Regions from separate parts of the Paraglaciecola sp. IT1134 genome, predicted to be linked through region 1. Evidence: predicted binding sites of a transcription regulator. Region 1 holds the regulator's gene; each other region holds the start of a gene.
What was found. The regulator sigma-54, encoded in region 1, starts transcription at its own class of promoters, with help from an activator protein. The targets are predictions, from matches to a motif close to GTTGGCACGNNNNTNGNNT.

Region 1 (10,829 bases):
GTGCATATTAACCAGGGAAGTTTGCATCTGTATGCTGACGAAGTCGAAGTGGACGCTAGTCAGGGTGAAGGCAAGGAAATTTTTATTGCGACAGGTACACCAGCCAAATACAGGCAGCAACAAGAGCAAGGTGGCGAGATAGTCGCCTCCGCCAATCGCATTGTTTACCGCCGGGAGAAACGTACACTCTCCCTGGATGGCGCTGCTCAACTGAAACAAAATAACAGCAGTGTTAAAGGTGAGTCTATAGTGTTTAATATGGCCTTAGAACAGATTGTGGCACAGGGTGAAAACGAAGAAAGTGGCCGGGTGACTACCATTTTTCAACCGGAAAAAAAGCCCCAAAAAGTCAAACCTGAGCCAGCCGTTCAACCTAATAAGGAAAAAAAACCTTAATGGCAACCTTGAAAGCCACACATTTGGCCAAGTCCTACAAGTCTCGACAAGTGGTTAGAGATGTCAGTTTAGAAGTGTCCACGGGGCAAATTGTCGGCTTACTGGGGCCAAATGGGGCGGGCAAAACCACGACTTTTTATATGATAGTGGGTCTGGTACCTTTAGATAAGGGCGAGATTTTTATCGATCAGCAAGAGTTAACCTTACAGCCCATGCACATGCGGGCTCGGCTGGGCATAGGCTATTTGCCTCAGGAAGCCTCTATTTTTCGTAAACTGACGGTTTACCAAAACTTGATGGCCATCTTGCAAACCCGCAAGGAGTTGACCAAAGAACAACAAGAGCAGCAAGCGGATTCCCTGTTGGACGAGTTCAATATCAATCATATCCGCAATAGCACAGGCATGAGTTTATCCGGTGGCGAAAGACGCAGAGTTGAGATCGCCAGGGCGCTGTCCGCCGACCCGGAATTTATCTTACTCGATGAACCTTTCGCCGGGGTGGATCCGATTTCAGTCAATGACATAAAAAAGATAATTCAGCATTTACGGGACAGGGGGATTGGTGTATTGATCACCGATCACAATGTAAGAGAAACTTTGGATGTATGTGAGAAAGCTTATATTGTTAGCCAAGGGGAATTAATCGCCTCTGGAACAGCCGAAGAAGTATTAAGTGATCAACGTGTAAGAGATGTATACCTAGGAGAACAATTCAGGCTATAGTTAAGTCTTTCTCCCTAAACGCGATTAGTCGTCACGACAACTAGGTTGTCACTTAATCAGATACGCAGTTACTAATTAACATTCAAATTAGCTTCTTAATCGATTAGCAACGGATATGAAACAGAAGTAGATGAAACCCTCTTTACAATTAAAATTTAGCCAATCACTGACCATGACGCCGCAATTGCAGCAAGCCATTCGCCTGTTGCAACTTTCGACTCTGGACTTACAACTAGAAATTCAAGAAGCCCTGGATTCCAATCCCTTATTGGAAATCGAAGAGCCCACCGATAATGCTTCCGGTGATAGTGCCTTAAGTGATGCCTCACTGGATCCGGCCAATAAACCCGATGGCTCAGAAGTAACCGATCCCAATAGCGATAGCATCGATGCCGGTGACGCCTTGGAAAAAGGCGATATTCCCGAAGACTTGCCTCTGGATAGTACTTGGGATGAATATATCAGTGCCTCATCGGCACCCGCCCCCATGTCAGGAGGCGGTTCGGATGATGAGCAGATTTTTCAGGGTGAAACCATAGAGAATATTCAGGATCATCTGTTATGGCAGATGCGGTTAACACATTTTAGTGAGACGGACGTGGCGATTGCCACAGCCATTATTGACTCCATCGATGACTCCGGCTATTTAACCATGAGTGCACAAGACATATTGCTGAGCATGGATGACGAAGAAATTGAATTGGATGAAGTGGAATGTGTGCTTAAACGTATTCAGATGTTCGATCCTGTTGGTTCAGGCTCACGTACCCCACAAGAATGTTTACTGGTGCAATTACGCCAATTTGCCCCGGATACGCCTTGGCTGGAAGAAGCCAAGATGTTGATTGGCGAATACGCTGAATTATTGGGTAGCAAAGACTACCGCACCCTGATGCGCAAAACCCGGCTCAAGGAAGAAGAATTACGCGAAGCCATGCGCTTGCTCAAAACCCTGAATCCGAGGCCAGGTAGTGCCTTGATTAAAGGTGAAGCAGAGTATGTGATCCCGGATGTGTCAGTGGCGAAAAAGAATGGCCGCTGGACGGTGGAACTCAACCCCGACAGTTTACCCAAGCTGAATGTTAATCAACAATATGCGGCCATGAGTCGTAATGCGAAAAACACCAGTGACAGCCAGTTTATCCGTTCACATATGCAAGAGGCAAAATGGTTTATCAAGAGTGTGGAAAGCCGTAATGAAACCTTGCTGAAAGTCTCCAATTGTATCGTGCAGCAGCAAATGGGTTTCTTCGAACACGGCCCGGAAATGATGAAACCTATGGTGCTTAACGATGTTGCCGAAATGGTCGAGATGCACGAATCAACTATTTCCCGGGTGACTACCAAGAAATATATGCATACTCCCAGGGGTATTTTCGAGCTCAAGTATTTCTTTTCCAGTCATGTGGCGACCGAAACAGGCGGTGAATGTTCATCTACGGCGATACGTGCATTAATCAAAAAACTGGTGGCTGCAGAGAAACCCAGCAAACCGTTAAGTGATAGCAAGATTGCTCAATTGTTGGCCGATCAAGGTATTATGGTTGCAAGGCGAACAATAGCAAAATATCGGGAGTCTTTATTGATACCCCCGTCTAACCAACGTAAAAGTCTTTTTTAGACTGATTGTAGAAGGAAGAGGCGATATGCAAATAAATCTTACAGGTCATCACGTGGACATTACCGATTCACTTAAAGATTATGTCGATAGTAAATTTATTAAGCTTGAGCGACATTCGGATCAAATCAACAATGTGCATGTCATATTGAATATTGAAAAACTCAATCAAAAAGCAGAAGCTACCTTGCATCTCAACGGCGCCGAAGTATTTGCTACCGCGGAACATACCGATATGTACGCGGCCATCGATGGCCTGATTGACAAATTAGACCGTCAGGTGCTCAAGCATAAAGAAAAAGTTAAACGCCATTAACCCATTAGGCAGATAATGGAAATTTCAGACATACTTAATCCTGACTGCGTACTATGCGCAGTTCAGGCTAGCAGCAAAAAACGCATTCTTGAGCTTATCAGTCTGATTGCCAATCAGCATTTGATCGACATAGATCAAGCAACTATTTTGGCCAGTTTAGTGAGCCGGGAAAAAATGGGTAGTACGGGGATTGGCGGCGGTATTGCATTGCCTCATGGTCGGCTCAAAGGCTTGGAAAGTGCATTGGCAGTGTTGGTAACCTGTCAACCTGCTATAGAGTATGATGCCATTGACAATATGCCGGTGGACGTTTTTTTCGCTATCCTGGTGCCGGAAGAAAAAGCCAAGGAACATCTGCAGACCCTCTCTAGCATTGCCGCCAAACTCAGTGACAAAGAGTTGCTCAAACAATTGCGCAGTGCCATCAGCGCTGAAGAATTATTTCAGGTAATCAGCTGATATGAAGCTCATCATCATTAGCGGGCGTTCTGGCTCAGGGAAATCCGTCGTTTTACGTTCACTGGAAGATCTCGGTTATTACTGTGTGGATAACATTCCGGTAAACCTACTGCCCACGCTCACCCATACAGTAGTAGATGAATACGACCAGGTGGCGGTTAGCATCGATGTGCGTAACTTACCCAAAAATCCCAGTGAACTGGTGGAAATTCTGGATTATCTGCCGTCGACATGGGAAATGACCATACTCTATCTGGATGCCAGTGATGACGTACTGATCAAGCGTTTTAGCGAGACCCGCCGCTTGCACCCCTTGTCAAAACAGAATAAATCTCTGTCGGATGCCATTCAGGCCGAGGGGCAATTATTGGCCCCCATTGCCGAGCGAGCAGATTTGTATCTGGATACGGATCAGTTATCTGTCCATCAGCTGGCTGAGCTGGTACGGGAGCGTATTCTTGGCAAAAAAAGCTCGCGCCTGGTACTGGTTTTTGAATCTTTTGGTTTCAAACATGGTATTCCTAAAGATGCGGACTACGTTTTTGACGGACGTTTTCTACCCAATCCCCACTGGGAACCGGATCTGAAACATCTGACCGGTCTGGATTCTGCGGTGGAAATCTTTCTCGGCTCACAACCCATAGTGACCAAATTTATCTGGCAAATTCAGAACCTTATTTCCACTTGGTTGCCCCATCTTGAACGCAATAATCGCAGCTATGTGACAGTGGCGATAGGCTGCACAGGCGGTCAGCATCGCTCCGTGTATGTGGTGGAAATGCTGGCCAAAACCTTTAGCAGTTCGCATCCGGATGTACAGATCCGCCACCGGGAATTAAACCGTTGAGTGGTTCGATACGTTTGGAAAAGACGTTGTTGATCGTCAATAAGCTGGGCCTGCACGCACGGGCGGCCACCCAGTTAGTCAAGCTGGCCAATCAGTTTGATGCACAGGTTACTTTGTATCAGGGGGACAAAACCGCCTCAGCAAGCAGCGTGCTTGGCTTGATGATGTTGGAGAGTCACCAGGGCAAAAAAGTGCGGGTGGTCAGCGAAGGGGTCGATGCCGAACAGGCGCTGGCTGCTGTTGAACAGTTAATAGTGGGAAAGTTTAACGAAAATGAGTAGTGCCGGGGTCTTAATTTTGAGTGCAAAATACTTGATATTAACAACTTGGATTGGCGCTTAACCCAGCCAAAGTGGTTTTGACGGCGTACTTCTTGCCTGCGCTTATGCCAGCATGATATTTAAAACCGAACCATTCACTGGACCATCAAGGGGCTAGTGATCACCAGAAACACCAATAATTGACCCCCTGGGCCTGTAAAAATGATTCAGCATCTTTGCCTTGTAATAGCGCCATGGTGGCCAATAATCCCGCCTGCACACAGTAAGTCGTGGCAACCGTGACTGAACGGGGAGCGTCATTAACTGGGTAACCGGTTTTGGGATTAAGAATATGGCCGTAACGTTTACCCTCGTTAATCATGAAACGGCGGCTGTCGCCACTGGTGGCCAAGCCTCCAGAGGCTATCTGCACCATGGCCTGACTTTGATAATTGTTTTTCGGATCCTCTATGCCCACATGCCAATAAGGGGCGTATGAACGAGGCCGGGTAACCTGAATATCACCACCAAAGTTCACCAGCACTGATACGTGAGGAGCTTCCTTGCGGCATAACTTGGCCACAGCATCCACTGCGTATTCTTTGCCTATACCCCCCAAATCCAGTTCGAAACCGGGGGGCAGAGTGATGCTCGTGGCATCAATGTCAACCTGCTGCCAGCCCACAAACGGTAGCAGATCGCTGATTTGAGCAGGAGTGGGAAACATCCCTTGTGCGTTAAATGTCCAGGCCTTGCGTAATATTCCGGACGTGAGGTCGAAAAGGCCCTCGCTCAATTCAAAACAGCTCTGGGCGAAGGTCAATAACCTAAGGGTTTCAGGGTCTAGCTGCACCTTTTGACCATTGCTATGGTTGATGTCAAACATCAAATTATGGGGCAGATAGCGGCTGTATTTTTGCTCGATGCGTTGGGTTTCCGCCATCGCCAGTTTAAGCAAGTGTTTGGCCAGTGAGGCATCATCGGTATCAATGAGTAATTCACAATCACTGGCCATAGCCGTGAAACGGCCATGCCAGTAACCTTCGTTGTGAGTCAAGGTATGTTGTACAGCCATGGCTTCCACTTCCACTGTCTAGGTTGTGCATACTATAACTTGTTTAGTTTTTAAAAACGGTAACTGACTTGGGCAATCACGGCCTTCACGGCGGGATATAATTCTTCACCTTGTAAGGCACCCGGCTCAGCAAATCCGGCGTTTTGGGGATCCTGCTGATAATATTCCAGGCGCACCGCCCACTCACGTCCATTTTCTAGTTCCATACCGTATTTCAGACCCAGAGTATAAGCTGTCATTTCACCCAGGCGGTAATCTGCACTGGCGAGCGAGGGTAAAAGCGAATCAGCTAACAAAAAGGGTTGATAGAAGTCTGCCGCACTTTGCTGGTAATAACGAAAGTGTGGCTGCAGATAACTGCTATCCGTCACGGGGATCCTAAATCGCGAATCAATGGTGTGGGAATTAATATCCCAATCGTCCGTGGCAAAGCGGTATGACACATCCGCCACGCCATAATCTGAGGCATATTTGGTCTGCCAGTAGAAACTATGTTTAGTGCGTTTATCTGGTCGGTTTTCGTGCACTATGTCCTGGGTCAAACCTTCATCATCTACCACACTTAACAACTTGTAGGGATCGGTCAGGTAACCATCGGCCACGGAAAAGCTGTAGTTAAATTGCATTAACATCTGGCGGTTGATGATCTGGGTTATCCCAAACAAAACATCCAGGGTGTTTTTATCTTTGCTGTCATTGCTGCGAGTCGCAGCGAACGCCTGATCGAAGGCGGTATCATCGGCAAATTGTCCATTATTGACCACCATACCCGACAAGCCAATGGGCGCTTCACCGACGGGATTAATGGCGTCATACTGGTAGGATAAACCCAAAGAGGCAGTGGTATTTTTCTGGTTAAAGTCGCGCTCCAGCGAGCCGTTGATCCCCAGCGATAGGTAGTCGTATTCTTTAGACATATGTGCACCTGCACTGCCGCGCATATCTTCCCATAAAGGTTGAGTCCATTGGGCGCTAAGCTGCACCCGGGTATCTTTAAACGTATCATCCAGTGGGGTATCGCCAGGATTGATGACATATTGTCCATTACCGGAAGGGCGGGTAAAGGTTTGCACCCCAGGTTGGGCCACTGCACCGGATGCTGAAGCGCCAGTTAGGGTATCGATGGCTATTTTACCATTAAAAATTCGTTCACCAGCGAAGGTCTTATTCGCGTTAAATACACCTTCAGCAAGTTGTACCCGATCAGTCTCGCCGTAATATAAGATTGCCGTATCAAATTGCCACTCATCGCCCTTGCTTTCTTGCGCCTGGAGTTGAGTACCAAGCAAAGCACAGGTCGCTGCTGCGAGACTCAGACTAACGTTTTTTGCCGCTTTTAGTTGCATCCACAACCTCCACCGGCAAAGGATCTGCCACCACTGGTGGCTTCTTTACTAAAGTAAATATGATCGTCTAGGCCTATATCGATCCCCTGTGAATTGAGCGCCATTTCTTGGGTCGCTAACAGGTCGCGCTCCCAGGGTTTGACACCCAGATTAGCGCAACCGCTGAGCGATACAATAGCCGTTATAACGGCGACTTTTGCAAGGGTAAGGTTAGTAAGCATAGGTGCTACTCCGTTTCATTCAATAAAGTGATTAATTGCTGTTCGTAGTGGACTTGTTTGGCGCTAAAAAAACCTTTGTGCGTGAACCGAATTTCGCCCTTTTTATTGATAAAGTAACTACTGGGCATACCGATTATTTGATATTGTTCGGCCAATTCACCCTCTGGATCGTAAGTTACGGGAAAGTCCGCTGGGATTTTCTGTAAAAATGTTGTGGCCAATGCGGTATCTGCATCCAGGTTTATCCCAACCACCACTAAACCCTGATCGGCATATTGTTGACTAATGTGATTCATCCACGGAAAAGACTTGCGACAGGGTTTGCACCAGGATGCCCAAAAATCCACGTATATGACCCGGCCCTTGAGCTCACTTAACTGAACGGTCTGACCATCCAGGGGCAAGGCAAAGTCAGGTGCCGGGCTGGCCACACTGGTCAATGATGTAAGTAATAAAAGCAGGGGTAACAGACGCATGGGACACCAAAATGGATAATTCTAGGATCCCAGTCTAGGTATTTAAACTTAAGGAAATATTAGATTGTTCAAAAGGTGTGAAAAATTGTCAGTGGAGCGCCAATTGGAGCTAGTTACGTGAGCTAAACTTTTGTCCACAGCAGGTGCTGCGGACAAAAGAAAAAAACTATGGATGTCTAATAATAACGTAAGTCCCGCACCTTGCCCCAAAATACGCGATAAGAAAACAGGGTGTAACCTAAGATGCAAGGGATAACTATTATTGCCCCATACAAGATAAACCTTAAAGACCCTGGTGCGCTGGCCGCTTCTGAGAGAGTCAGTTGACCGGGTACCACATAAGGGTAAAAACTTAACGCCAGACCGGCAAAACAACAACAAAATATCAGGGCAGCCACTACAAAGGGCAGCCAGCAGCCATTGTCATCGACCAGAGGCATGCGTTTTAACACCCTATCGCCTATGGCAAACAAGGCAAAACTCAGGGCCGGGATCGCATAGATAACATAGGCTAAGGGAAAGTTGGTCCAGCGCTCCAACGCCAAAGGGTTAACCAATGGGTTAACGATACACACAGCCAATATGCCGCCAAAACATATACGTCCGGCCTTGCGCGCCCAACGAATGGCGGAAAGTTGCAATTCATCTTCGGTTTTCATTACCAGCCAAGCGGCACCGATAAAGGTGTATGCCATGGTTACCCCAAAGGCACTGATACAGGCAAAAAATATGCCCTGTACTGAATAGTCGAAACCCATCACATACATGCCCAACATAAAACCCTGGCTCAATGAGGCGATTATAGAGCCGGTTTTAAACACCTTGTCCCACAGAGGTTTTCTAGTGACTTTTACCTTGGCCCTGAAATCGAAGGCCACGCCGCGTAAAATCAAGCCTATTAACATAATAGTAGCCGGCAAATACAACGCCTTGAATATGACGTTATTGGCGCTGGGAAACGCGATCAGCATTAAGCCAACAGCTAACACTAACCAGGTTTCGTTGGCGTCCCAAAACGGCCCGATTGAGGCAATCATCTGATCGCTGTGTTGTTCATTATGCAGGGGTAACAAAATACCTACCCCGAGGTCATAACCATCCAAAATTGCATACACCAGTATGGCCAGCCCCATTAAACCGGCAAAAATAATAGGTAGGGAGGCATCTGCGATCATGATTTAGCTCCTTTGAGTTCATCAGTAGTGGCGTTATAACTCTCATCGGGCTGGAAGTTGCGTTGAGTGGAGCGTTCATCCAGTTGAATTTCTTCAATTTGAACGGCATTGCGGGCCATTAAAAACAAGGTACGCAGGTAAACAATCAGTAGCACCCCATACACGCTCATAAATAGGGTAAAGGTAATAAGCACATTATCGGGAGCGATATCAGTTACTGCATCTGTGGTTTTGAGCAAACCGCTGACTAAATAGGGTTGACGGCCAATTTCGGTCACATACCAGCCAGCCAGCGTTGCGATCCAGCCGGAAAATGTCATGCCTACCAATACCCTGAGTACGGGTTTGGAAAGCTCTTTGCCACGTATGAGTTTGAAGCTGACAAACCAGGAAACGAGCAACATCAGCATGCCCACACCGACCATGATGCGAAAGCCGAAAAACACCGGGGCGACAGGGGAATGTTCGCCTTTGAACTCGTCAAGACCGCGTATTTCACCTTGTGGATCATGGGTTAGAATGATACTGGCCATATTCGGGATAGCCACTTCATAATGATTACTGCGGGTCTTTTCATCGGGTATGGCGAATAATAATAACGGTGCGCCTTTTTGTGTTTGCCAGACCCCTTCCATAGCTGCGACTTTTTGCGGTTGGTATTCCAGAGTATTCAAGCCATGCAAATCACCGACAAATACTTGCAGGGGCATGAGTATGGCGGCTAAAAATATCGCGGTTTTTAGGGCCAGGTGAGGTGCTTTTTTATTGTCTCCTCTTAGCAGTCTGTATGCCGATAATCCGGCCATTAAAAAGGCAGCGGTCAAACCTGAGGCAATCATCATATGACTGAATCGATAGGGAAAGGAGGGATTGAAAATAATTTCCATCCAGTCTTTTGCGTAGACCACGCCGTCAATTATTTCATGGCCTGTGGGGGTTTGCATCCAGGAATTCAGCGCTAGGATCCAAAACGCCGACAATGAGGTGCCAACGGCTACCATAAAGGTCGCCAGGGTATGGGCCCAGCCGGGTACCCGGGTAATGCCAAATAACATTACTCCCAAGAAGGTGGCTTCGAGAAAAAATGCCGTAAGTACCTCGTAGCCCAGCAGCGGACCAGCCACATTACCTACTTTGGCCATGTATCCCGGCCAGTTAGTGCCAAACTGAAACGACATGGTGATGCCGCTGACGACCCCCAGGGCAAATGACAATGCAAATATCTTGACCCAGAATCGGTAGGCACGCATCCACACCGGGTGGCCGGAAAAATTAAAACGTACCCGGAAGTAAAATAACAACCAGACCAGGGCGATAGTGATAGTGGGAAACAGGATATGAAAACTCATATTAGCGGCAAATTGCAGCCTGGAGAGCATCAGTACATCGGCCATGTGGCACCTCGTGTTGTGGGGGAAAGGGTAACAAAACAGAATTGCGTCCCACATCCCCAGCTATGTGTTAACGTCATCAATTGTTTTTCAGCGGAAGGTCTTGAGACCGGTTGATCAGTTTATTTTTGAGTTCGATAACCTTACCGACCCCAGAACCGAGTTTCATCAGAGTATTGAGGGTATTGGGATCCATGCTCTGTAATTCGCTGGTCCACTTACTGATGGCTTCCAGTAAGTCATGAATTTCTTGTAACTTGATTTGGGCATGTTGTTCAGCGCTGTTGGCCGGGTGATCCAGCAGAATATCCCGCAACAAACTCAAGGTTGGATCCATTTCTCGTTTACGCCGCTCTTCAAAGACTTTATTGGCCATTTCCCAAATGCTGCCAGCGGCTTGATAATACTCCTTACGATCTCCCGGTACGTGATGTTGTTTAGTTAACTGCCAGGAGTGCAGCTCTTTTAGTCCCATACTAACATTGCCTCTGGAAATACTAAGGGCGTCTGCAATCTGGTTGGCG
Region 2 (10,829 bases), 290 kb from region 1:
GAACCTTGCCTGAACCAAAAAGCCTGATCCAGCAGATATGCCGTGCAACTATTCCATTGTTTAATGTAAATATTTCAAGCATGAATTGCTGATTATCCCTTCGGAACTCACTAATGTATTTTAAGTTGTTTTAAATCAAATGGTTATAAAATATTTTTGATTGGCATGAATAACGCATTATATGTTTCGATTATAAAATAATTTTGAATATCAAGGAGAATATTATGTTGGGCTGGGCATTAACATTTTTAATTATCGCTATTTTGGCTGGTGTGATGGGTTTTGGTGGTATAGCCGGCACGGCTGCAGGTATCGCAAAGATTATATTTTTTGTGTTTCTAGTTCTGTTGGTTTTATCTCTGGTAGCAAATGCTGTTCGGGGTAAAGGCCCTAGGGTATAATCAATTTTTATCAACACTTTTTACTAATACATGGAGATTCACTATGAACTTACTTAAGAAATTTACCCTTTTAGCTTTGGTTTTCGGTTCACTTACTATGGTAACAGCCTGTAACGATAACGATGCTGAAGACGCTGGTGAAACAATGGACGAAATGGCGACTGACGCTGGCAACGCTATTGAAGACGCATGTGAAGATGTGAAAGAAGGTGCAAACGCAGAAGACACTGATTGTTAATATTCGGGTCTTACCTGTTATAAACACGTTGTAAAAAAAGGGGTGATTTCACCCCTTTTTTGTACCCCTGAATTGTCCGCGAATGTTATCTGTGGCACAGGGGGTTTTGTTTACAATCGGCCTTTGTCCAATAATGATCCATAATGGCGTAACGCCAGGAGTAGCTGAAATGTTACTACAAATCAGCATTATTATTTTTGCTGTTTCCTTAGGAGTGATCTTTTCGGCAGGCGGTATGGGGTCTGGCAGCCTGTTGACCACCTTTCTCGCCGCTTTTGGCGTGATAACGATTATAGCGGTTGTTGCCTTGGTAATTCTGGCCATGAAGACGAAAAAGCGCGACCAGCAACATTGATTCATTGCTTTTAAATTACTCGACTAGGTTGCCCCTAACATGAATACACGGATATTGCGGATTTGGGATTCTATCAGGACGAGCTTTTGGTTTGTGCCTTCGCTGATGGTCTTTTGTGCCATTATTATGTCGCAAGTATTGCTGCAATTAGACCGCTACGGGGTTAATCACACCAACGGGTTTTTTACCTTCTTTTACCAGACCTCTCCTGAGTCGGCCCGCGCACTATTAACTACTATTGCGGCTTCGATGATCACTGTGACCAGTATCGCCTTTTCTATCACTGTGGTGGCACTTAGCCTGGCGTCATCTCAATTTGGACCTCGCCTTATCCGTAATTTCATGATGGATATTGGCACCAAATGTGTTCTGGGTAACTTCGTCGCAACCTTTATTTACTGTTTGCTCGTTATTCAAGCCACCAAGTCTTACGGAGATACACCTTTTGTGCCCGGTATTTCCTTGTATTTCGCTATGGTGCTGGCAATCATAGGTGCGGGAGTGTTGATTTATTTTATTCATCACGTGGCTCGGGCCATTCAGGCAGATAATGTTATTGATGATGTGTATTGCGATTTACAACGCAATATAGACCGGCTGTTTCCAGAGCACCGGGATCAGCAAACCAATCTGATGGGTAAACAAGCCGCTGATTTTGAGCAGCGTTATCTCAATCATGTGGATTTGCCAGCTGGCCGCAGCGGCTATATACAAACCACTGATTTTAAGTATTTGCTCAAGCTGGCCTCCAGATGTGATATCGCCCTTGACGTACATCATATGCCGGGGGATTTTGTGTGCAAAAATGCCTGTTTGATCACGGCTTATTTCCAAGGTAACGCTTTGCCTTGTGAGCCCAATACCCTTATCGACTGTATCATTCAAGGGGGACAGCGTACACCGGTACAAGATGCTGAATTTGCTGTGCACCAATTGGTGGAAATTGCCGTACGAGCTCTTTCACCTGGGATTAACGATCCCTATTCCGCCATAACCTGTGTAGATAAATTAACGGCAATATTAAGCGAATTGACCAACAAACCGTTTCCTCAGGCTCACAGACGGGACGACTCAGGCGTATTGCGTTTAGTCTGTCGACCTATATCATTCGCAGGCATGGGAGAAGCAGCATTTAATCAAATTCGTCAATATGCTCACGGTAGTATTGCCGTCACCATTCGGTTGCTAGAAGGGTTAAATACCATAGTTAGGGTGAGCAAGAACGATGAGCAGCGGGACTTTGTACGTTCTCAGGCTTTGATGATTGAACAGGTGCAACGGGAAACGTCGCTTCCAGATAGGGACTGGCAGGATATAAACGGGCGATTAAAGCAAATCAAGACTCAACTCGAACTGAAAGCGTAGATCCACACCCTGCACAAAATGAAAGCTATATATAATTCCGTGAATATATTTCACGGTCAATGCCTCTAAACCAAAATACTTATTTAATATCAAACGTTTAGGTGTTGGCATGTAAATCGTAAGACGAAGCGTATTGATCACATACCGCAAGCTAAATGTAGCAAGCGAATGTATTTATGAGGACGTTATTATGCACAATATTTCTATTCCTACACCAGGTTTTGGTACCTACAGACTCAAAGAAGAGGAAGCCAAGACTGCGGTTTCCACCGCCATCGAAGTAGGTTATCGACACCTTGATACCGCGCAAATCTATGAAAATGAAGCTGAAGTGGGTGATGCTATCGCGGGATCTGGTTTACCCAGAGCGCATTTTTTTCTCACCACTAAGGTGTGGTATGAAAATTTATCGGCATCCAAGTTTCTTACGAGTGTACAAAATAGTCTGACTTTACTCAATACTGACTATGTCGACCTATTACTTATTCATTGGCCATCACCGGACAACGACGTCGCCCTGGAAGACTACTTAGGGCACTTGAAGGCCTGTAAAGAGCGTGGACTGAGCAAACATATCGGGGTATCAAACTTCACTGCGAGCCAGATAGCCCAGACCTTGTCGATTTTAGGCACTGACCAAATATTGACCAACCAAATTGAAGTACACCCTCATTTCCAAAATATCCAATTGGTAGAATGCTGTCAGCGCAATGGTATTCAAGTTGTTGCTTATATGCCACTTGGTGTGGGTAAAGTGATGGAGGATGAAATATTAAAAACCATAGCTCAAAGACATAACAGTACGCCTTCAGCTGTGTCATTGGCCTGGTTAAACCAAAAACACATTATCAGCATTCCATCTTCTACCAACATCAGTCATATGCGCGACAATCTGGCTGCAACCAAGCTGATATTGACACCACAGGATATGTCAGAGATCGCGGCTATCGAGCCACAGGAACGCATAGTCAATCCGGACTTTGCGCCAGATTGGTGATCTAGTCTCGCTATACACGTTAGCCTTTTGTCGGTAGCGCAATTTGTTTTTGCAAGCAAAGCAACCTTGCCAGGCGAAGTGGACCATGACTAGCCTGACTAGATGGCGGAATTATTTACATTCCTATCGCAATTGTTACGTTTTTAGCGCACTAACAACCCCAAAAATTAAGATAATAATCAATATAATCAATTGCTTGCGAGATGGCATGAATTTAGCTTTGGATATTGAGAATTTTAAAAAGGAGATAATTATGAAACATTCAATCATTTCAGTCTTAGTAGCCGTATCGTTAGGAACTGCGTCATTAGCTGCTAATGCCCAGAACAACTGGAAGGACACCGCTAGCGATGCCTGGATAGATGGTAAAGCCGAGACCACCCTGATGCTTAACGGTCATCTGGACTCGTTTGATATTAATACTGATGTAAAAGACGGCGTGGTTACCCTTACGGGTAAGGTGGATCGTCAGGTAGATAAATCCCTGGCAACTGAATTGGTCATGTCACTGGACGGTGTTAAGGATGTAGACAATCAGTTAACTGTCATTGCAGAATTAGACGCGGAGAAGGACGGTGAAATGATGCAGACCTTAAATGATGCAAAAATTGAAACCGTAATAAAAACCCGTCTATTATTTGAGTCGCAGGTAAGTGGGTTAGACATCGAAGTTGAATCGAAAATGGGTGCTGTCACCCTGACAGGCATGGTTGACTCTGACGCAGCGCGTCAACTAGCGGTGAAAATTGCTGAAAATACCACTGACGTGAAGAGCGTTGTGGATAATTTAAAAAACAATAAACTTAACCACAATGATTAGTGTTGGTGTGAATTAGGTATATCTCAACACCCGCCCTGTGCGGGTTTTTTTTTGCCCTTTAGTTATAACCGAAAAGTACGCTTATCTACTACCTTCTTGGCGGGTCAGCTCACCGCCGTATTTTTAACTTAAATATAATGTGATGGTGTATTTTGGCTTTGTAGATACTTTCATTGGCAATGCTATGTGTGAGGCTTAGAAGTTTCCTCACATTTTCTTTGTTGATGGTGGGTCTCACCGTGACTCAATACGTTCCGCCAATTCCGTCACCCGCCTTATTCCAAAAATTCCTCAGGGAAAATAGTCGAATCTGCTTGCTTGCAGCATTCTGTGCCTCTTTTTTGCAGAGCCGCCTGCTAACACCAGCCGTTGCGCAAAAGTATTTCTGTTTCTAACCACTCAAAACTGACCCCACTACCAGTTTTTTGTAATTATGCCAGGCTATATATATCGGAAAAATTTTGTAGCTGGCCTTTATTGAGCAATAATGGGCGACATCCCATTAAACCTTTTAGCAACGCAAAGCGGATGGGCAACAAAATTGATTTTCGCTTATTTGAGGTCATAAATCATGTCAGATAAAATAATTTCCCTGCCCGCAGGCCTTTACCAACGGGCTTTGTGCCATCGATATGTTCACTGGCTGCAAGCGAGCTGTTGTTGGTTCCTTTTAGGATCGTATAAAAGCGAATCACAGTTTCGTTTGCCAAGCTTGGTAGGGCGACATACAACAACAGCAACATAAATTTTGTGGCCATCCTCAAGGTGGCTTTAACTAAGAAAAATGCGGTAACAACTTTTACGCGCAGATTTTAATCAGGGCACGACAGATATTTATGTCTTATTGCATATGAAAGTTCAGGAGCATATCTGTTATTGTCCGATGACAACCTGTCTGTCAAAGGAAAAATGATGCCCGGCAGCCACCCGAGACTTCACGACTCACATGGAAAAAAATTTAATGGTATTATTTTTACTCGGAACCAACTAACTAGCCTGAGCTTTGAGGATTGTGAATTTATCAATTGTGATTTCAAAGACTTGCTCATTCAAGAATGTATATTTACCGATTGCCTGTTTACATCCTGCAATTTAAGTTTTGTCAAGCTCAATGCTAGTCAGTTCCTAAATGTGGAATTTTGTGCCTGTAAATTACTGGGTGTCAATTGGACAAATGCCTGTTGGCGAGGCTTGATGTCCGGGGCAGGATTGAAGTTCAAAAAATCTAACTTAAACTCATCAACTTTTTTTGCGTTGGGTATTGCCGGCATTCAAATCATTGAATGCAAAGCCCAAGATGTTGACTTTCGGGAGACGGATCTTACCAGCGCAAACTTTACCGGTACCGACCTTTATAACAGTTTGTTTGTGCGTACTAATCTTAGCCAAGCAAATTTTAGCGAGGCAACAGATTACCATATTGACCCGCGTTGTAATGTATTAAAAGGGGCACGCTTTTGTCGTTTCGAAGCCATGAATCTGCTTGCCGCTATGGATATTGATTTGATTGAGTAGCCCACAGTAGCAAGCCAGAAATTTTTTCTACCTATTACCCGCTCCTAGTCAAAGAAACCCCTAATAAGTGTAAAAAATACCTGTTTTGTAGGATATGCAATCGGGGTTCATCACCACATGTAGCTTTAACCACATCTAAACAGCTACTCCTTTAAATGTTAAGCTTAACCATTTGATAAATAACAAGTTATTTTGTTATATGTATTATGATATGCATTTCTACTAACTGGGGGTCTTGGTATCGTAATTGCACAACACTAGTCAGACTAGTTAGCCTTATTGGATCTATATGAAAGCCTTATTATCCATTTCTTCAGCTGTGTTATTAACCATGGGATCCTTATTGCTTTCTGTGCAAGCCGCAGATGACAGAACTGCAAAACTCCCCATGCCTAATGAGATAAAGGTACTTGCAACCCAATTAGATAACACCAATTATGATCTGAATGATCGCAATTCTCGATTACGTCTACAGCGAGCCCAATATTATTATCAATCCTCAGTTAAGCATTTGGATTCCGGCTGGAAAGCCAAAGCGCTAGACCATGCCCAGAGAGGGCTGAATTTACTTGCTCTGCAAGGCAGAATATCCTCAGGTGCCCCCACAGTCAGTTTTTAGTTCACTGCATGTGGGTATTTCAAGTACCTGTTACCCCATCCAAATCTTTAACCTGGGATTTTATTCCAGCTTTAGTAACATACCTTAGTACCCATCGAATTGTCAGTCACAGTGCGGTGATTTTTTTGCAATTGAGGGTAAGGAAAGTCGCGATGTGCAGCACATAGGACCCAAAAAATATTACGTTTAGGGCCCATCTGTTGTTTGTCTTTATGACGTGGTTTTCTGCAAAGCTTTCATTTGATCATGGCATTGTTGCATGTCGGTCATCAGCGCATTTAATACTAAGCGGCAATCCCCAGGCTGATCCTCATCCAGTGCGTCTCTGGTCACGTCCAGGGTTTTATCCTCAACTTCTTCTAGCTGGCTAACAAAAGTATGATCACTATCCGACGAAAACGTACTGATAAGGCGGGTATATATGTTGCGTGTATCGACGGCCACGGAATTATCACTTTCATATTTCCCTTGTTTGGCTACGGCAAAAGGTTGTAATTTGGCAGCAGCGGCCTGTTTTTCACGGATCATTGCGCTAAATACATTTTTTACTTCCGGGGAGTTTACCTTTTTGATGGCGTTTGAATAAAATTCTATGCCGCCGTTAAGTACTTTTATAATTGAAATCGAATGTATGCACACAATCAGAGTCTCGGTCTGATTAACCTATACAATGCAACAAGCAAACCAGTGAATCCGGAACATGGCATAAGAAACCCTAATTTAATTGGTAATCAAATGCTTGGCCTAAAATTGCTGCTGTAGTTGAGAATTCTAGTGAGGATTTGCGGATGTATGGTGGAACAGCTATTTGGGTAAATATTTCTTTTTTGTGTAGAAATTTCGACCTGGGTGACTCTTCTTTCACTAGACGTTAAGTGGTACCACATGGCAGAACCAGCATCTAGGGAGTGCTAACTGTGGCTCAATATTAAAACTTTTTTATAGGTGCTGAGGAAGGATTAATCCTTCGGAGTCTCGGCCGAGTTTTGCGGTTTATGCATGGTGTTTTCCCCGTCGAGGTTTTTTTTATCCGTCATTGATAGCTGTTCTGTCGCCAACATGGTATTTAGTTTTTCACCGCCTTTGGCGCCGAAGTCCAATGTGCGAATAGGGAATGGAATAAGTATGTCGTTCTCCTCTAGAGTTTGTTTAATCAAAACTATGGCCTTGTGTCGAGCGACCATAAAGCCGGTGTCCCCTGGATAATCAATCCAGAACCAGACCAACAGATTGATGCTGCTGTCACCAAAGCTTTCGGCAAAAACCGCAGTTTCTTGTTTTTTAATGACAAATTCACACCCATTGAGTTTTTCAGTGATTACATCCGCAGCCTTCTGGGGATCATCGCCATAGGAGATACCGACTGGCACTTCTATGCGTCGTACCCCTATTGTTGAATAATTGGTTAAGACATTCCTGAACAGGATTTTGTTGGGGATCACTTCAAGTTGGCCAAAAAAAGTTTCCACCAGAGTGTTACGCAAGTTAATGGTTCTGACGTTACCAAAAACTTCTTCGGCTTGGATTACATCACCGATTTGGAAAGGCTTGCGTATACCCATAGCAATCCCTGCAATGAGGTTTTCCGTCATATCCTGAAAGGCAAATCCTATAGCTAATCCGATTATTCCTGCTCCGGCCAGCAAGGAAGTCACTGTGCCCGACAAACCTAAAAAATCCAGAGCGATAAATAAACCAGCGGCTAATACCAAGACTTTGAAGATCGAGACTAAAAGATCAGCGATTTGCCGTGACTCCAGGGCACGATGCAAACCTTTGCGTAACATACTGCTAAGTACCCTGGCTAATATAGTGAACACCACGACAATAGCCACAGCGACCACAAAATTGGGCAAATGCATGATGCTTGCTTCTAGCCAGCCTTGTAGCTTTTTATTAATCAGACTTGAAAATTCGTCAAGGGCTTTAAATTCCATAATGATTTCCTGGGTATTGAATTATCAAAAAAAAGCGAGTGCAGAGCACTCGCTAAGAGGAAATACCTGTCTTGTGGTTATTGATGAATTGAATATTGCTGACGTAGGTTATTGGCCAACTGAGCGGCATCAAATACTTCTAAGGGGGTATCTGGCTGACCGTTACCCATAGTGATTAACAATGATGACAATATGCTGTTTTTAACTTTTTGCACGACCACCTGCCCCCCGGCATAATGGGGTGAGCTAGGGGTGGTACAACCCAATACACCACAGTTAGTGTCCCTTCCGATTGGCGTTACGGGGGTAGGACGAGGGCCAACACGGGTAATATCTTTGCTTTCCACTTCGGTGTCGCTGTCAACGATGATGAACCAATCGAACCCTAACGCTTGGGTTAATTCTGCAGCGTGAAGCAGAGTGTAATCCTCAACCTTCGTTTCGTCTGTAGTTTTATTGCCGTTGAATATCACTCTATATTGATTTTCGCTGAGCTTGATATGGCTAAAGCCGTCATCACCGTTTTCCACTGCGGCCTGATAAGGTGTGGGTGGGATACTGCTGCAGCCAAACAGACATAAACATATTAAACACAGCGTCAAGCTAGGTTTCAATAATATATAGTCTGGCAGTATATTCATATTAGTGGCTCACTTTTGTTTTGGTGGTCACCTTTTTAGTGACAGCTTTAACGTGTTATTGCCAAACTTGTATCAAGAACCGGGCCAGCGTGGCAGAACACGGTGAGTAAGATGTGCAAAATTTTGCTCAGACACCCTAGCGCAAAAGTTACTTTGGTGCCGGTAAAATATTCATAATACCCAGACAAACATATTCAGGTGGTTAAAATTCATTGCTCCTTGGTTCGGGGGGAAATTACCCAGAGGTATATTGTTTGGGTGCCAGCAATACATTTAATGAGCAGGGATTAACTCTTATATTTATTTGCTGAGCGGTGTAATTCTCACCGTCTATCACAAATTTTAAATCTGAATCCGCTGTGATGATGATGTTTTCTACTTTGGTGTGCTCCACATGGCCGTTAGTTGTATCTCCAAAAAGCCCAGGCATAACTAATTCTGACAGGCTGAACATATGCCCACCAAAAGAGTTTTGCGGCGGTAACCAGGTCACATCCAGTTTACCGTCTTCTACGTTAGGTTCCCCCCCACCTTGGGCCAGCACGGTAGTAAAAGGCGCGGCATTGGCCACAACCAAGCTACAGGCGTGTATTGTCTGAGCTGGCTGGTCGTCGATTTCCACCTGAAGCTCCAGGCTTTCGTTGTTATCCACGGCGTCCCACAACGCTTTTATATAAGCCATTTGCCCCCCCAGATTTTTTTCTTCGCGATCGGCGTTTTCGATCATCTTTTGTTCAAATCCCACCGCAGCAACTAGCAGCATTAAGTGCTCATTGCACCAGGCTGTATCAATACGTTTAACTATTCCCTGTTCTATATTCTCGCAGGCAACTTCCACAGGCATAATTTTAGACTTACTGCCAAATAAGGCGTGAGCCAACGCATTGGCGGTGCCAAAGGGGATAATGCCAAGATTCAAATCCGTATCCACCAGTTCTGAGGCTACCTCTGTCAGGGTGCCATCACCGCCACAGGCAATGATGGTTTTTGCACCTTCATCAATCGCTTGTTTAGCTAAACTGCGAGCGCTGATATCCCCACTAGTTTCTTTGATAGTTAACTGCATTTGTGGACTAAGGCGCTGTTCAATAAACTCCCGGTTTTGTGGCCATTTCCCACCACCAGATACAGGATTGGCGATGAGCCAAACTTGCGGGCGCAGGTCCAGGGCTCCGGTATCATGTATCTTCACCAATGACTTGAGCTGGTGCGAGTTCAGATTGGCTGTGCGCCTGACTCCTTGAATTTTTTCCATTACACTTCGTACACTCATCAATGGATGTTTACTCAACAAATAAGCGGCCATGACCAGCACGGAGCGTCCTCTGCCTAGCGCGCAGTGCACGACGACTCCGCGGCCAGCGCGTCTGTGATTCTCTATCCAGTTAACGGCAGCCAGCAGGTCTTCCTGTGATGGACTTTGGTGATCGAGTACAGGCACATTCAAATAGGCCAGGTCTTTTGACTGGGCGGTCCAATCCAGACCGTCAAACTCTGCCGTTACATCCAGAATTGCCTGAACTTTGAGGTGCTTAAGCTCCTCAACATCCGTGGGGAATAAACGACAGGCGAGAAACAGGTTTTCCTCAATTTTCTGGATCGCAGGCACAGTGTCATTTTTTCTGGCCCAGGCATTGTATAGCGTTACACCTATCAAAAAGGGCACAAACAGCCACCGAATATAAAAGGGGATGGTCCCATCCTGCTTTTTACGAAAGATAGCCGGTTGCTTCAACAGATAAGCAGCACTGACACCCAACATAGATAACCCAATCCAGGTTAAAAGAATTGTCAAAATAATATTGGGGCTAAACCAAGCCAGAACAAAAGCTAACAGGGCGCTGCCTAGATAATATTTTATGATAAACATTGGCTTCTCAATTGAAAGTTGTTCCCACAGCCACCACTGTGGCCGAAAACAGAAACAAAGCGAATTTCATG
Region 3 (10,829 bases), 1.3 Mb from region 1:
AAGGCTGCGTAAAAGCAAAAGGGTTTGTTGGGTAACGTAATGACAGTGTTGTCAGCGCCGTATTGAATGGATTTGTCTCGCAGATTAATGACAAGTTTACCTGGTTCAGGCGTTATTTCCTCGGTCTTCGCGGCGGCGCAGGCCTTTACTTTATTGGCTCTACTGTAACTGAGCAATACAATCAACAATGCCATAAAAGGAGCATACAGGTTTAGTTGGTTCAATAGGGGAGGGTTAATGTGAGTCAATTTCAGCTCTATTTGCTGATCTGTAGTGTGCAAACTTCTGCTCAACTGTTCACCTTTGATAGGATCCGCAGCGGCTATTCCTTGAATACTATGTAGATATACACTGGCCCGCAGAGACGTTAACGCGGCATTTATTTGCAAGATATAATTTTGCACAGAAGCGTTATCGGCGACTGTCTTAAACCTGAGATTAGCCAGGCGTAGCTTGGGTAAATCTAAAGCCACCCGCGTTTCTATATTGGCAATAAAACTGTCAGTATTGATTTTGCTTTGTAATCCCTGACCGGCCCCAAAAGCAAGTTGAAAGCCCAGCCATAAGACAATAAAAATGCCAAGCCACCCCAGATTATTCTTCATCGTCGGTGCTCTGGTCGGGCGGGGTGTGCAGTGTACAGTGACTCGGTGATATGCGTAACTGGCTATAGTATTCTGACTGGGTTTCGGTGGCTAAACGTAACAATGATTTTTGAATGTCGCACAGCAGATCGGTATTTTCAGTCGCCATCTTTAAATACCATTTGCTACCACTTATCTTGGTTTGGATAGGCGTGATGTAATTTACCGAAAAACGCTTTTCATCCTGTACCTTCCAAAATGATGAGATGATGTCTACCTTACCTGACGCCAATAAGTCGCGTAAGGCGTCATGGGAATTGACATAGATGATATCCATATTCTCATCTAAAATACCCAGTTCATGTAACATGCCTTTGGGTACTATATGGCCTGAGCGGCTACTGGGGTAATCCAATAAACCTAATTTTTTACCCCATAGGTACTGCTTATTCAGCTGGGGTTTTTCTTTTAGCGAGATCAGGTAAGTCGAGTAGTCTTGGTACTTTGCCACGACTTGGTAGCCGTGGGTCACCTGGGCAGCGAAGGCTAACATCACGTTTTCTTTGACTAAAGCCAGATCCGCTATACCTTTACCTACATATTGGGTGATTTCTTGCTCATTGTGGCTCCAATGCACCTCGACTTTGCCAAATTGGCGATCGATGACTACATTTTCACACAAGGCCGACAAGAGTCTGTTGGCCATGGCTTCATCGGTGATAAAAGCGACAAAAACATCATTGTTTTTAACCGAGTTGGTTTCACAAACCTCTGATTCTGAAATTAAATTGCTTAATTGGAAAATTTTTATTTGCGTGTCATTTTTGCCAATATACCAGCTCAAGATCAGCGATATGCCAATCAAACTTGGTATTATGCCTTTGGAGAGCTTTGCTTTCATGATTGACACGGATGTTCTATGTTTTTACTTATTGTATTGATTTGACCAGTTAGTCTTACTTATTGCAACAGGTAAGTTTATTTGATGATTCTAACCCCTTGTTATTTAATTATTATTAATAAGAAGTTATGAATATCATTAAGGGGTTTTTATTTGGTGGATATTGTTCACACTGGAGAGGTGAAAATTTGCAGCGCTACTTATAACAACAACCATACGCGGCAATTTTTACGTGTTAGTACTCTCAGTGTTTTAAAGCAGGCAGGGATTTTTTGACCATTTAGTCTGATTGGTTAGCTATTGGTCAATACGGTAATATAATTGCAACAATAAACTAAAATAATAGCTGCATAATAAAGTCAATTTACTATTCACAACACTTAGGAAACACACATAATGTTAAGAAAAACCAAGCTTAATAGCATCGCTATTGCCGTTGCCATGTCATTGGGCATGTCAACCGCGGCGTTTGCTCAAGAAACCTCTTCAAGTATCGGCGGTACCGTACTGACTGAAAGTGGCCAAGTAGTCTCTGATGCTACAGTTACTATTACTGATACACGAACCGGTAGTGTGAAGGTTATTGAAACTAACGAAACTGGCCGCTATAACATGCGGGGTATGCGCGTAGGTGGCCCTTATACTATTGAAGTTAAAGATAAATCAGGTAACAGCAAGACCGAAGAGAATGTTTTTCTAACCTTAGGTGAAACAAAAAGCCTGAACTTAGACTTCGCCTCTGAGCAAGAAAAACTCGAAACCATCACCGTTAGTGGCTCTTTTACCAATTCTTCATACGGGTCATCTGGTCCGGTAGCCAATTTCGGCCTGGACGACTTAGAATCAGCCCCGGCCATCAATCGGGATATTAAAGATTTAGTTCGAATCGACCCACGTATATATATTGATGAAGCCTTCAGTGATGGTATTCAATGTGCTGGCGCAAATTCTCGTTTTAACAGTTTGACCCTTGACGGTATTCGTACCAACGACAACTTTGGCCTTAACAGCAGCGGTTATCCAACTATACGTATTCCGTTTTCCTATGATTCAATCGATCAGGTTGCCGTTGAGTTAGCTCCTTTCGATGTGCAATATGGTGGATTTACTGCGTGTAATATCAACGCTGTAACCAAATCCGGTGAAAATGAATGGCATGGCGGGGCATTTTACGATTACACCAATGATTCGTTGCGCGGAGATGAGTTAGAGGGTGACAAACTTAACTCAGGTAAGTTTAATGAAAAGCGCTACGGATTTAACGTTGGTGGTGCACTGATCGAAGATAAGCTTTTCTTTTTTGGATCATATGAAAAGTTAGAGGGTGCCACATTATTTGACCGTGGTGCAGCAGACTCTAACCAAGCGGTTCAAGTGTTGGGTGTTTCCCAGGCACAACTAGACCGTATCGAGCAAATTGCCAACAATGTATACGGCTACAATCCAGGCGCATTTGCGACCAGTATCCCCGTTGAAGATGAAAAAATCATGGCCAAATTAGATTGGCAGATAAATAACGACCACCGGGCATCTCTCGTATACAACTTTAACGACGGTAATATCATTAATGAGTCGGATGGCGACTCAGATGAATATGAATTTTCGAATCATTATTATGAACAAAAAGGCGAGTTGGAATCATACGTTGCGTCAGTTTATTCAGATTGGAGCAACAATTTTTCAACTGAATTACGCCTTGGTACTTCTGATTTTGTGGCATCAGTGAAGCCACTAGGGGGAACCGATTTCGGTGAAGTTCAAATTTCTACTGAAAATAATGATTCACGGGCGACTGTCTACTTGGGAGCTGATGACTCTCGTCATGCCAATAAACTTTCATACAGCACCGATACTATGAAATTGGCAGGTACTTATACTGTGGGTGACCATGTCATCACCGGTGGATATGAGTTTGAGAGCCTAGATGTATTTAACTTGTTTGTTCAAGAAGCTGAAGGAGAGTATCGTTTCGGGTCTATTGATGATTTTGAAGCTGGCACGCCGTTCCGTATCACCTATGAAAACGCAGCTGTTACCAATAATGTAGACGATGCTGCCGCCAAGTTTTCCTATGATATTAATACTGCTTATATCCAGGACGAATATTACTGGCTTGACCAGGATATGACCATTACTTATGGTTTGCGTTACGATTGGTATAAAAGTGATGATTTACCCCCAGAAAACCCGTTTGTCGAAGAAACTTACGGCTTCTCAAACCAGCAAAACCTAGATGGCGTTGATTTATTACAACCCCGTTTAGGTATTAATTGGATGTTGAACGAGCAAGTAGAAGTGCGCGGTGGATTTGGTCTTTATTCAGGGGGTAATCCCAATGTTTGGCTGTCAAACAACTACTCCAATAATGGTGTGATCCAGGTAGAGCGTCAAGACCGTACAGGTAGATCTGTTTTTGATATGGATTTTACTGGCGAAGGTCGTCCAATCTATGATATTCCGCAAGAGTTATTCGATGGCGTTGCTAGTGGCACAGCATCAAATAGCGGTTTGAATTTCCAGGATCCGGATTTTGAGATGCCATCAGAATGGAAATATGCAATAGGCGGTACATATACATTCGAAAATGACTATGTATTGATGCTGGATTATTTGTATTCTAAAAAGCAGAATGCGGCAATCATCAGCGATGTCTCACGTGTATTGACAAGCGATACAGCCCCTGACGGTCGTCCTATTTACACCAGCAATGGTCGTTCGCAAGATTACTTGTTAACAAATGTAGACGGTGATTCTGGTAACTCTACCTCTATCTCAGTGGCAGTAAGTAAATCCTATGAATTTGGTTTGGATGCGTCATTAGCTTATGCTTACACAGATTCATCTGAAGTTAGTCCGATGACAAGTTCGGTAGCATTTTCTAACTACACAAGTACAGCAGTTAGGGATCCGCAAAACCCTGGCATCGCTACCTCAAACTATGAAATCCCTCACCGGTTTACAATGAGTTTGTCGTATAAACATGAGTTTATGGATGGTTACGACACTAGTTTTAGCCTGTTCGGTACGGCTAATGAAGGTCGTCCGTTTAGTTATACGTTTGACAATCAAGATAGAAACGACGGTGATAACTTTATTAACGATGCTTTTGGTCAAAGCGACAGCAATGATCGCCAGTTGGTTTATATCCCAACCACAAGTGATGCGAGTGTTATTTATGGTGATGATTTTGATTTAGACGCATTTAATGCGTTTATCGACTCAGAAGGTCTGACTCGCGGTGAAATCATGGATCGCAACAGTGTAAACAGCGATTGGTGGGTTAAGTTTGACGTTAAAATCAGTCAAGAGTTTGCTGGTTTTTACGAAGGGCATAAAGGAAGCGCGTTTGTTGTTATTGAAAACCTTGGCAACTTGTTAAACGATGATTGGGGCGTGTTAAAAGAAGCTTCATTTCCTCGCCAGCAATCTGTTGTTGATGCATCAATCAATGATTCAGGACAATATGTATATAATAAATTTATTGTTCCTGCGGGACAGAGCAGAGTGGCTGATGCGTCACTTTGGGAAATCCGTGCTGGGGTTAAATACACTTTCTAATAGTATTAAACTTTAAATTGAAAGCCGGCTCTTGTAGCCGGTTTTTTTATTTTTGTGGTACAAAAGAACCATGTCTAAATTACAATTTATAATAGTAATCTTATTGATGACAACCTTAAATAACGCCAACGCCAACGCCAACGCCAACGCCAAAACGTTACGCTTTGCCACTTTCAATGTAAGCATGGAGGCGGGTAATTACCTAGCTGCTGAACAATCACCCACAGGGCAGGAGCTGTTTACCCACCTAGCCACAGGTAACCACAAGCAAATACGCAATATTGCCGAAATCATTCAGCGCACAAGACCGGATGTTATTTTGCTTAATGAATTTGACTACATCGCAGACGATGAAAAAGGCGTAAAAGCTTTTATTAAAAATTATTTAGCAGTGCCGCAACAAGGCGCCGCGCCGATTGACTACCCCCATTACTACACCGCCCCTGTCAATACCGGGGTTAGCTCTGGTGCGGATCTAAACCATGACGGCAAGGCCACAGGAGCCGCTGATGATGCCTTTGGTTTTGGTTTATATCCTGGGCAATACGGAATGGTTTTACTGAGCCGTTATCCCATAGACAAAAGCCGGGTACGGACATTTCAGCAATTCTTATGGAAAGATATGCCCGATGGCCTGATAGACACGGTTAAAGATCAACAAGGCCAAGATTGGTACGCCGAAAAAGCCAAACAAGTCTTCAGGTTATCCTCTAAATCCCATTGGGATATACCGCTTAACATTGACGGGCAAACTATGCATATATTGGCCAGCCACCCCACACCACCGGTGTTTGACGGGCCAGAAAATCGCAACGGTAAACGTAATCATGATGAAATTCGCTTTTGGGTGGATTATTTATCTGGTGCACCGCAATCCGCTTATATTTACGATGACAAAGGGATATACGGCGGGTTCAGCGGGCAAGGCTTTGTGTTACTAGGGGATCTAAATGCCTCGACTGAGGAAGGCGACGCCCATAAGGACGCGATCCAGGTCTTGACCACTCATCCGCTGGTTAATAACAGTTTCGTGCCAGTGAGTGAAGGTGGCAAGCAGCACTCTGTGAATAACCCCCATGGGGCCAGTCACAGCACTTTTTGGCGAATGCGGGCAGATTATGTATTGCCGGCTAAAAAAGCCGGTAAGGTGTTAGCCAGTGGTGTATTTTGGCCTAACCGTGAGGACCCGCTGCGACGCTTAATTGAAAACCGTCAAGCGTCATCGGATCATCGTTTAGTGTGGGTCGATATACACGTTCCCTAACGGCACATGCAGGACTTATACATTTTCGAACAAGGCCTCCACCCGCGCACGGATATCTTCAATTTTAGTGAGATCGGACGGGGCAATAAAAATAGTGTCATCACCGGCTATGGTGCCCAGTACGCCGTCTTTTTGACTCAATGAATCGAGTAATCGGGCGATCAATTGGGCGGCACCCGGGCTGGTGCGTATGATGATCATGACATTGTTGTGCACTATGTCCAGAACCAGCTGGCGCAGAGGGCTGCGCGCCGTCGGCATGCCGAGCTCAGGGGGCAGGCAATAGACCATCTCACCCCGGGCATTGCGGGTACGCACCGCACCAAACTTGCTTAGCATGCGTGATACTTTAGATTGACTGATATTGTCGAAGTTTTCGGTTTTTAGGGCGTCAACAATGTCACCTTGTGAGCCAAAGTTTTCCGCCTTCAATATATCCTTGAACGCCTTGATCAATTCTTCTTGTTTATTAGTTGCCATATATTCCCTCTGGTTATAGTGGCTATTTTGCCTCAGCGCTTGAACTTAAGCAATTTGCCCACACATACAAAATCACAATGGATCCACATTAGCAATTGATTGTTTTTTTGCGAGCCTTGCATTAGTGTTCCGTTCGCGAATTGATTAGCATTTTACAGGAGATAAATATGAAAGTAGCGGTTTTAGGAGCAGCGGGCGGAATAGGCCAAGCCCTGTCTTTATTATTGAAGACACAATTGCCAGCCGGTTCCGAATTGGCATTGTATGATGTGGCACCTGTAGTACCCGGTGTAGCGGTTGATTTAAGCCATATACCTACTGATGTGAAGGTACAAGGTTTTGGTAAAGATGATCTGGCGAAGGCTTTGACGGGTAGCGATATTGTGCTTATTCCTGCTGGCGTACCGCGCAAACCTGGTATGGATCGTTCAGATTTGTTCAATATCAACGCCGGCATTGTAAAAAACCTGGTCGACGGTGTGGCGGATCATTGTCCACAAGCATGCCTGTGTATTATTACCAATCCGGTTAATACCACCGTGGCCATTGCCGCAGAGACCTTGAAAGCCAAGGGCGTTTACAACAAAAATAAATTATTTGGTGTAACAACCTTAGATGTTATTCGTGCTGAAACGTTTGTGGGTAATTTGAAAGACCTTAACCCGGCCAATGTACATGTCCCGGTTATTGGTGGTCATTCTGGCACAACTATCTTGCCATTACTGTCACAAGTTGAGGGCGTTACCTTCACTGATGAAGAAGTTCAAAGCCTGACCACTCGTATTCAAAATGCAGGTACTGAAGTGGTTGAAGCCAAAGCTGGTGGCGGATCAGCTACTTTATCAATGGGTCAAGCTGCGGCGCGTTTCTGTTTATCACTGGTAGCCGCCATGCGTGGCGACAATGTGGTTGAATATACCTATGTTGAAACCAACAGCGATGATGCTCAGTTCTTTTCACACCCTGTGCGTTTGGGTAAAAATGGCGTTGAAGAGATCCTGTCTTACGGTCAGTTGAGCGATTTCGAGCAAAAAGCCAAAGAAGCCATGCTTGAAGGATTGCGTGGTGATATCAAAATGGGTATCGAATTTGTTAAAAACTAGGCAAATAGCCAAAATAAAAAAACCAGCGACTTCGCTGGTTTTTTTATGTTCACCATTTAGCAAATGAATAGCAAACGATGTATTTAAGCAGCTATGGGGCGATGGCCTAACGGTTTGGTAGGGCGAGTTGCGATAGTGGGATCTTTAATTTGGCCATTGGTACCCTGAATAAGCGGAGCCTTGCCAGCTTTAGGACGCATGGGCGCCACTTTGTGTTCGATGCATTCGCGAATATCCCGTGCGGTGTAGCCAGAGCGTACTTTTATTCTAAGATGCGGAATGCGCGCTGCATCTAATGCCCCACTGACAAACCAGTCCCGCTGGCTTTTGTATCCCTCTTTACCGTTGCTGTGCACCAAATCTATGGCTACCACAGGTGTCATATCTCCTTTGGCACACAATACAAAATCCAGTTGTCGGCTACTTGCCCGGCTAAGGGCATTTTTAAGGGCCTTTTTATCTGTTTTTTCCCGTACGGCTAAGATATCGCTAAGCTTCACCCGACATAATACTCTGTATTGCCCACCGACCGCTTCTTCGATTAACTCCAAGAAGCTGCGTTCAACCGGGGTGAACAGGTTAGTTTTCTTTTTAAACGGGAACCCCAAACTAGGCTCATTTAATTTGATCGCACCTATAGCGACAACGATCAGTAACATCATTAATATAATTGCCAGTTCCATACACGCTCCTGCAAGTGCCCGCCAAAAAATTGACAAAACACGTTATTGACTGTTCTTGCGTAAAACTTTGCAAAGACAGTGCCAGATTCAACGCGTGGCGAAGTTAGCAAAAAGCCAAAAGAGGTTGGAGAAGGGAATTAGTTGGAAGTGACCAGAATATCTATCTGGCTACCTTTGCCATCTTTGGATATCACTATGATTTTATTGCGATTTTCATATTCTATCAGAGTCCGGTTTTTCACCTTGCTGACCTTTAACGGTTCCCTAAGCTGGGCGCGATAAAATGCCTCGGTTACAGCCGGTGAATTATCACTATGATATGAAAGGGATGCCGGCAACTGATCGGCAAAAATCTGACACAATCGGGCATCCCCGGAAATCGTCAGCTGATAAAAAAGTTCCGGGCACAGGTTAGCTGGGGTTGGCGTGGATAAATCATTCCCCATAGGCTGCGCTGCGAGGTGCAACGTTATCAGGTATGCGCTTAAGGCGATCACCCTGGTAGGTGACCGCATTTTTTTGATCCCGGTAAACATAATTTTAAGCCCTTATATTATCTCGGGTTACTATAGAGGTCGTGACCATGCTGGGCAACATTCAATGCATTGTGTAAGGTATGGGGTAATGTATATGGGTATAGGAGGCGAATATGAGCATTGTTCGAGATTACCTGCGATTGATTTTATTTGCCGCGGGTTTGCTAACCGGGGTTCAGGTGCCCGCTTTTGTCGACCAGTACCAAAAACGGGTTGATGCTCACATGCTTGAGGCAGAACAAAGCCTGTCTGGTTTTCAACAAACTGCCGATCGTTATTTCGCCGGTGATGTACAACAGCTGATTGCGCATTATCGTAAAAATGAGGATAAAGTGTTTCAGGAAGATGCCCAAAGCCTGCAACAAATTTACCAAAGGGTAGTGTTGCTGCAAAGCGAATGGAATGCCCTTAACGGCTCGGTGTTTGCACGCACTTACCATATGGTGTTTGCGCATAATCCGCAAATCCTGGATGAGACCTTAAGCCAATATAGCTACTCTGTGCCACTAAGCCCGTCAGCGCTTGTTTGGGGGATTTGCATCGCCTTGCTGCTAGCGGCTTGTATCGAATCAGTATTATTACTGTTGTTAACACTTTTGGCGAAGGCCAAACCGTTCGTTTGGCACCGGGGTTAATTGCTTATGACTAGCATTCAGTCTGTGTGTGCCTGGTTGGCGTGTAAACCTTGAAATTTACAGCCGTTGTGTGACAACTATTTGACGACCGATAGGGGGTAACACTTGAAAACGGCTCGTCGCTCCCAATATCCAAAGGTCTATGTGATGTTTTCCAGCCGGAGTATATTATGGTTACCACCCTTAAAATCGATATCGTATCTGACGTGTCTTGCCCTTGGTGCATCATAGGCTACCAGGCGTTGATCCAGGCGTTAGATAACTTGTCGCCAGAGGTTAAAGCACAAATTAGCTGGCAACCCTTTGAACTAAATCCAAATATGCCGCGACAAGGCCAGGAAATAGTGGAACATATCACCGAAAAATACGGCATAAGCGTTGAACAAAGCGAACAGAATCGCGCCATGATCAAGCAAAGAGGTTTGGATGTGGGCTATGAATTCGGTAACCGCGGCGGGGGCAGAATTTACAATACGTTCGATGCCCATCGCTTGTTGCATTGGGCTGCAGAACAGAGCAAACAAACCGAACTTAACCTCGCCCTATTTGATTTATATTTCAAACAAAATGGCAATCCAAGTGATCATTCAGAATTATTACAAGTGGTCGAAAAAGTCGGCTTAGATAAGGCGCAAGCGTCCGCTATTTTGGCATCTGATAAATACACTGACGAAGTGAGAGCCGCCCAGCGCTTGTATCAAGCCAATGGCATCAGTTCAGTGCCTGCAGTGATCATTAACAACAAACACCTGATCAGCGGTGGTCAGCCGGTAGCGGTTTTCGAACAGGCCTTAAGCGAAATTGCTAACCATCAAGACTAACCAGACACGGGCTGCCGTTTAAGGTGAATGACGGCCCAGAGTTTCTAGTCATCAAACTTGTGGGTGATTTATCCCATTTTTGTTTCGATAAACGTCAAAATTGATATTTTCAATTTCAGTATTTCGCAGCAGGGTGTCTACTCCCAATACTGCCAGTAAAAGCTGTTTAGAATGAACTCCTAGTGGTCGAGATTAAACACCTTTATGTTTCGGTTCAGGATAAAAAACTACTGATCAATATACTCACTAAAACCGTTGACTGAA

Region 2: the regulator sigma-54 is predicted to act here: its motif matches at 3,559-3,577, upstream of AC3RV5_RS22095 (BON domain-containing protein).
Region 3: the regulator sigma-54 is predicted to act here: its motif matches at 8,641-8,659, upstream of AC3RV5_RS03130 (DUF2726 domain-containing protein).

What each region holds. Positions count from the first base shown of each region.
Region 1 covers NZ_CM176486.1:4,751,917-4,762,745, reverse strand. The annotation lists gene lptA (lipopolysaccharide transport periplasmic protein LptA) at 1-396, shown strand, start outside; gene lptB (LPS export ABC transporter ATP-binding protein) at 396-1,121, shown strand; gene AC3RV5_RS20615 (RNA polymerase factor sigma-54) at 1,252-2,742, shown strand; gene hpf (ribosome hibernation promoting factor) at 2,768-3,055, shown strand; gene ptsN (PTS IIA-like nitrogen regulatory protein PtsN) at 3,071-3,514, shown strand; gene rapZ (RNase adapter RapZ) at 3,516-4,361, shown strand; gene AC3RV5_RS20595 (HPr family phosphocarrier protein) at 4,370-4,642, shown strand; gene AC3RV5_RS20590 (FAD:protein FMN transferase) at 4,803-5,696, opposite strand; gene AC3RV5_RS20585 (DUF3570 domain-containing protein) at 5,747-7,042, opposite strand; gene AC3RV5_RS20580 (DUF4266 domain-containing protein) at 7,033-7,263, opposite strand; gene AC3RV5_RS20575 (TlpA disulfide reductase family protein) at 7,269-7,739, opposite strand; gene AC3RV5_RS20570 (cytochrome d ubiquinol oxidase subunit II) at 7,916-8,914, opposite strand; gene AC3RV5_RS20565 (cytochrome ubiquinol oxidase subunit I) at 8,911-10,308, opposite strand; gene AC3RV5_RS20560 (GbsR/MarR family transcriptional regulator) at 10,385-10,829, opposite strand, start outside.
Region 2 covers NZ_CM176486.1:5,044,369-5,055,197, reverse strand. The annotation lists gene AC3RV5_RS22120 (DUF1328 domain-containing protein) at 225-401, shown strand; gene AC3RV5_RS22115 (hypothetical protein) at 445-639, shown strand; gene AC3RV5_RS22110 (hypothetical protein) at 809-994, shown strand; gene AC3RV5_RS22105 (DUF2254 domain-containing protein) at 1,034-2,359, shown strand; gene dkgB (2,5-didehydrogluconate reductase DkgB) at 2,550-3,356, shown strand; gene AC3RV5_RS22095 (BON domain-containing protein) at 3,610-4,176, shown strand; gene AC3RV5_RS22090 (pentapeptide repeat-containing protein) at 5,053-5,691, shown strand; gene AC3RV5_RS22085 (hypothetical protein) at 5,981-6,310, shown strand; gene AC3RV5_RS22080 (PA2169 family four-helix-bundle protein) at 6,521-6,949, opposite strand; gene AC3RV5_RS22075 (mechanosensitive ion channel family protein) at 7,270-8,247, opposite strand; gene AC3RV5_RS22070 (CC0125/CC1285 family lipoprotein) at 8,325-8,888, opposite strand; gene AC3RV5_RS22065 (diacylglycerol kinase family protein) at 9,124-10,758, opposite strand.
Region 3 covers NZ_CM176486.1:679,617-690,445, forward strand. The annotation lists gene AC3RV5_RS03100 (hypothetical protein) at 1-605, opposite strand, end outside; gene AC3RV5_RS03105 (PhnD/SsuA/transferrin family substrate-binding protein) at 595-1,485, opposite strand; gene AC3RV5_RS03110 (TonB-dependent receptor) at 1,882-5,043, shown strand; gene AC3RV5_RS03115 (endonuclease/exonuclease/phosphatase family protein) at 5,150-6,307, shown strand; gene argR (transcriptional regulator ArgR) at 6,323-6,787, opposite strand; gene mdh (malate dehydrogenase) at 6,955-7,890, shown strand; gene AC3RV5_RS03130 (DUF2726 domain-containing protein) at 7,974-8,573, opposite strand; gene AC3RV5_RS03135 (hypothetical protein) at 8,711-9,088, opposite strand; gene AC3RV5_RS03140 (DUF2937 family protein) at 9,223-9,744, shown strand; gene AC3RV5_RS03145 (DsbA family oxidoreductase) at 9,915-10,565, shown strand.